DNA from 2 places in the Shimazuella sp. NTD248 genome. Region 2 is predicted to be linked to the other one. Evidence: a T-box and tRNA genes for the amino acid it is inferred to sense, from the RefSeq annotation. Region 2 holds a T-box; the other holds one or more tRNA genes.
The links. The T-box of region 2 lies ahead of thrS (threonine--tRNA ligase). A T-box ahead of a tRNA ligase gene usually reads a tRNA of that ligase, here a tRNA-Thr.

Region 1 (3,167 bases), on a different contig from region 2:
CTACATATAGAGCGATTCTTGTTTCATCATTAAATGCAAGTAAGACGATAACTAGAGCTAAAAAGAGAATGACAATCCAGTTAGTAACAGGGGCACCTGGCATTTGAAAGTGACTTCGTTTAATTTTTCCAGCTTTCACTTGTTGGTGATACTTTAAATGGGCAAACATAATAATGATCCAAGTCCAAACAGCACCTACTGTCCCGATACTTGTGATATATGCAAATGCTTGCTTTGGAATAAAATAATTCAAGGCAACGCCGATAAGGAGGAAAAGGGTAGAGATAGTAATTGCTCTTCCAGGTACACTCCGATCGTTTACTTTTTGAAACGCTTTTGGAGCTTGTGCAAGGTTGGAAAGATTAAATAACATTCTCCCTGAGCTGAACACACCACTATTGCAGGAAGATAATGCAGCGGTTAAGACAACCATATTGATAATCATTGCGGCTCCTGGGATGCCTACTTTTTCAAAGGTTAATACAAAAGGGCTGACATTTTCATTTAAACCTACCCAAGGGTAGATGGCCATAATCACTGCTAAGGAGCCAACATAAAAAATTAAGATTCGCCAGATGACACTATCTACAGCTTTCGGTATGGTTTTATCTGGGTCTTTCGCTTCTCCAGCCGTTATCCCGATTAACTCCACCCCGATGAAAGCAAACATCACCATTTGAAGAGATAGAAAGAGTCCACTTATTCCATTGGGTACAAAACCACCATGGCTCCATAGGTTGGAAAAACCAGTAGCATGACCATGGTTTCCGATTCCAGTAAATATGATTAATAATCCTACAAGAATAAGAACAACAATAGTTACTACTTTGATCAATGCAAACCAGAATTCTACTTCTCCAAACACCTTTACAGCAATCATATTAATAATGTATATAACAACTAAAGAAATTAAGGCAGGTATCCAATTCGCTACCTTTGGAAACCATAGGTGGACATATTTTGCGATAGCTGTTATCTCTGCCATCCCGATCACAATCCACATAAACCAGTACGTCCATCCTGTAAAAAATCCAGCCCATTCTCCGATAAATTCTGTAGCATAAGTACTAAATGAACCAGACACAGGTTTGTACATGACTAGCTCACCCAGTGCACGCATGATGAGGAAAATGATCATTCCAGCTACAATATAATTAATCAGTATTGCAGGTCCAGCGGTTTTTATGGCTGTTGCTGATCCGAGGAAAAGCCCTACACCAATAGCTCCACCAATGGCAATAAGTTCAATATGCCGGCTCTGTAACTCACGTGATAAACCATGTTGTGAGTTTTGTTTTTTCGACAATCGCATCCACTCTTTCCTATGTAAAATACAGCATATCTATATTTTTCTTTGTTACATTCTGCATTCCCTTTTAGAATTTGTTGAATGAGAAAAAATATGTAGTGCAGGGTAGTTAAATGGAATAAAGGCTAACTTCACATTGAGTAATAATGAAATGTGGGTTTATCGATACAATAAAGAGAAATTGGATTTGACTAATCTGTTCATCTGACATATAATGATTTGGTCAAAATACGTATATTTCCTATGCTGGTGTAGCTCAGTTGGTAGAGCACTTCACTCGTAATGAAGGGGTCGCAGGTTCGAATCCTGTCTCCAGCACCACTCGAAACCCTTGTGTTTACAAGGGTTTTTGTTTTTTCTTGAAGAGCATAACCTTGATTAGAAATATATAATGGTGTCTATTGGTGTTCAAAGTTCAAGCGATTCACTTTAGAAATCAATAAAAATAACGAATTGAAAGTAAATTCCTGTATAGGAACTTACTTTAGATAAAACTCGCACTTTACACATTCTGTGAACCTCGATGCCCTCACTTGAAATAAAACCGTCCAGACGGTATAATATGGTGGGTGGTGATAAAAGTTGACTTCAAATAAAAAAAAGTTAAAAAGAGAACTGATTCTTAGAACTGTTTCACAGATTGTACATGAAGAAGGAGTAGAAAAACTAACATTAGAGGCTGTTGCAAAAAGAGCAGGCATAAGTAAGGGGGGATTACTGTATCATTTTTCCAATAAAAATGCCTTGATTCTGGGTATGATCGAACATCTATCCGATCACTTTGTAGGAGAGTTTAATAGGAGGGCAGAAGATGAGCATCATTCCAAAGGAAAGTGGACACGATCTTATATAGATACATCGTTTTACGGAGAAAGCTATAGGAATGATCTGTACACTGCCCTTTCAGCAGCGCATTTTACTAATCCTGAGATGCTGAAACTGTTACGGGATGAGTATGCTAAAATTCAGGATAAAATCGAAAATGATGAATTAAACCCTGTTCGTTCTACGATCGTCCGTTTAGCAATAGATGGTTTATGGTTTGCCGAAATGTTTGGGCTGGCTCCTCCAAAAGCAGAGCTCAAACAAGAGATTATTGAGGAGTTGAAGGCAAGTATTAAGGAGGATTCATAATGGCATATCTTTTTCTGGCAGTCTCTATTATTGGTGAACTGATTGGAACTTCTATGCTTAAGGCATCAGAAGGATTCACTAAGATATTTCCAACATTATTCACTATCATCGCGTTTCTTATCTCTTTCTTTTTTATTTCTTTAGCTCTCAAAACGCTTCCTTTAAACATGACTTATGCCATCTGGTCAGGGGTAGGAGCTGTTGCCACAGCACTGATATCGGTACTGATCTGGAAAGAAAAAATAAATACTGGAAGTATTATCGGGATTTCTTTAATCGTAATTGGGGTTGTGATTTTGAATTTATTCGGTGCAGCTCACGGTGAGACAGATAGTACAAAAGAAACGACAAACTCATCTATTCCAAATTAAGACTAATAGTTCCTAAGTTTAGACAGAGTACTAATAAAATGTTGGAGGGACTTCTTTATATGAATGAAAGAACTTTATAATTTAGACTCTACCTATTGTGGAATTATCTAGAATCTCGACTAGAGCAGTTACCGTCTCACTACCCCTAAATGAACATTTTCAGGGAATATGCAAAAAAAAACATTCGCTGTCTATTTAAAAACTTCTTTAAAGGTTAGATTTCTTCACTGACTACCTTTGTCAGGGTTGACGTTTTAAAATGAAAGGGACAAGAATTAAGGAGGCGACCAACGATGGTCATGACATTAGAGCAATTTCGCGAAATTTTGGATGGGAATCGTCGTTTAACCATT
Region 2 (3,167 bases):
TCAACCGATTCTTCAATTCTTCTAATCCTTCTACACTTTGCTCTTTGGAGTGACGACGTCTCACATTTACCAAACCTGCTTCTCGTTCTTTCTCCCCTACTACAAACATGTAAGGAACTTTCTCCATTTCCGCTTGGCGGATTTTGTATCCGAGTTTTTCATCTCGATCATCCAAATTCACACGAATACCTGCATCTTTTAGCTGTTTTGTCACTTCTTCTGCGTAATCGATGTAATTTGCAGATACAGGAAGTACTTTCGCTTGTACAGGAGATAGCCAGAGTGGGAAGTCTCCCATGTGATACTCCGTCAAAAATGCGACAAAACGTTCCATTGTACCAACTACACCACGGTGAATGACAACTGGGCGATGTGCTTGTCCGTCTTTTCCGATGTATTCCAATTCAAATTTATTTGGGAGGTGGAAGTCCAATTGTACAGTAGATAGCGTCTCATCTTTCCCTAATGCTGTTTGGACTTGGACATCGAGTTTTGGCCCATAAAATGCCGCTTCTCCCTCTGCCTCCACATATGGCAAGCCCATTTCATCCATCGTTTCTTTTAACATCGATTGGGATACATTCCACATCTCATCGTTATCGATATATTTTTCTTTATTTTTTGGATCACGATAAGACAGACGGAAGAAGTAGTCTTTGATCCCAAACACACGATATACTTCAAGGATCAATTCCACTACTCGTTTGAACTCGGATTTGATCTGTTCTGGTAAGCAGAAAATATGTGCATCATTTAAGGTCATCGAGCGCACACGTTGCAATCCTGAAAGAGCTCCTGACATTTCATAGCGGTGCATGGTACCCAGTTCTGCGACACGAAGCGGCAGGTTGCGATAGCTTCGCATTTCGCTTTTATAGACCATCATATGGTGTGGACAGTTCATCGGACGCAATACCAATTCTTCGTTATCAATTTTCATCGCTGGATACATATCTTCTTGATAATGATCCCAGTGCCCGGAAATTTTATATAGTTCTACATTCGCTAAATGAGGGGTGTACACATGGTCATATCCAAGACTTTCTTCTAAGTCAACGATATACCGCTCGATCTCCCGGCGGATTTTCGCTCCATTTGGCAACCAAAGCGGCAAGCCTTGGCCGACTTCTGGAACAAGTGAAAAAATGCCAAGTTGACTATTTAATTTGCGGTGATCCCGTCGTTTTGCATCTTCCAAACGTTCGAGATAGGCATCTAATTCGGATTGTTTCTCCCATGCGGTTCCATAAATTCGTTGCAGCATTTGATTATCGGAGCTTCCTCTCCAGTAAGCACCCGCAATACTGAGCAATTTAAATGCTTTCAGCCGTCCTGTAGAAGGAACATGCGGTCCACGACAGAGGTCAAAAAACTCCCCTTGTTCATAGATGGTAATCTCCGCATCTTCTGGTAAATCGCGAATCAACTCTAGCTTGAGATGATCATGAATCTCCTCATACTTGCGATTTGCTTCTTCCCTTGATACTACTTTCCGCACAAATGGAAAGTTTTCTTTTACAATCTTTTTCATTTCTGCTTCTATTTTGGGTAAGTCTTCAGGAGTTAAATTCTGAGACAGATCAATATCATAGTAAAATCCATCTTCAATGACTGGTCCAATTCCCAATTTTACATCTGGATACAAACGCCTTAACGCTTGTGCCATCAAATGAACGGTACTATGACGATATACGTCCAATCCTTCTTTATCGTCCAAAGTTAATATTTTCACATCTGCTCCATCTGGTACTTCTCTGCTTAAATCTACTACTTGACCATCGATCATACCAGCGATCGCTTTTTTTTGTAGACCTTTACTAATAGAAACAGCAACGTCATTTACCGTAACTTTTTCTTCATACGTTTTTTCTGATCCGTCAGGCAATTTAACCAACATCTGCATTTCACTCCTCTTCAACATAAAAAAACGCCGCATCCCAAAAGGGACGAGCGTTTGATCTCGTGGTTCCACCCTAATTCAACTTATCCAAAAATAAGTCCTCATAAGACACATGTAACGGTGTGTAACCGGAGATAGATACTCTATTTTCCCTATCCCAGCTCCAAGGTGGTACTGTTTTATCAAGTGGGTGAAGGGGTTTTCAGCCGACGGCCCCTCTCTCTTATCACCATTGACAAAAAGCATATCCTTATCAACGCAAAATCAAAAAGTTGTTTGCATTATACCGAATGTTTTAATCACAAGTCAAGCGTTTCCACTGTACCACAGGAAGTACAACCATTACATTTCACTATTCGAGACTCAAAAATTTGCGATAAGGTATGAATAATGTTTTCCTCAGGAAATTTGGTATGCAAAATAATCTTTTCTGGTGCAATTGTGAGCAGTGTACTGACAATTAAATCCTCATGTGAGAAAGAATGTTCTACAATCTCTTGCAAAGTTCCACCATCGTTTAATTGCAAAGGTTTGCCCTGCTCATCAAGTAGCTCAAATTGTTTCACACCCCGATGCATGAGATGCACCAGATCGATCTTGGAACCTTGAACCGAGACAAAATATTTCAAGAGGGAAATAAAATCTTGATATTCTTGATCCAATAAAAATTGGTCTACTGCGTCATGGACACACTTGGCTAAAGCTTTACGATAGTGCTCAAGTCGAAAGTGAACATATCCATCGATAGCCAGCAATTTTGATTCGCGAAGAAAATGGAAAATCGGCTTCCCTAAACGGTCCGAGCGTTTGTTATAAGGAGTCCGGAAATAAGTATGTGTGTTTTTTTGAAATAGTCGATTGGTATGTACTTTAATTTGCTCTATTTCTCGGTCGTAGTATTGCGGATAATGTTTTTGGATTGCATCTTCGATTAAATTTTCTTCAAAATATGTACAGATGTACCGTGCTATTTCTTCACTGATCGCCCGTCTTATTTCTCTCTCTTGTGATCTCCGTTTTAACTTACATTGAATGGTGTAAAAATAACGGTCTGAAATACTAACTTCTTGTATTTCACAAAGCACATCTAATTTTTCCATTCTTTGAGGTAACTGCATGAGATGATGAAACAAACCAGTCGTTTGATAAGCATTTGCTTGAGGTATGCTGATGGTAAAATCCATCTTCGCACCCCTTTCTGTCTGGTGTATCCTGCTTTAGTATATGGGAAACATTTAGCAGGTATACATCGGTTAAGAAAACTTGC

Region 1: it encodes a tRNA-Thr, which carries the amino acid that the T-box ahead of thrS (threonine--tRNA ligase) is inferred to sense. The anticodon was not compared.

Annotation. Positions count from the first base shown of each region.
Region 1 covers NZ_JCAJZT010000014.1:23,405-26,571, reverse strand. Annotated here, with positions in the region: gene AC5WOE_RS19565 (amino acid permease) at 1-1,306, opposite strand, end outside; tRNA gene AC5WOE_RS19560 (tRNA-Thr) at 1,555-1,630, shown strand; gene AC5WOE_RS19555 (TetR/AcrR family transcriptional regulator) at 1,892-2,443, shown strand; gene AC5WOE_RS19550 (DMT family transporter) at 2,443-2,814, shown strand; gene AC5WOE_RS19545 (DinB family protein) at 3,108-3,167, shown strand, end outside.
Region 2 covers NZ_JCAJZT010000012.1:9,293-12,459, forward strand. Annotated here, with positions in the region: gene thrS (threonine--tRNA ligase) at 1-1,903, opposite strand, end outside; T-box leader at 1,940-2,166, opposite strand; gene ytxC (sporulation protein YtxC) at 2,200-3,084, opposite strand.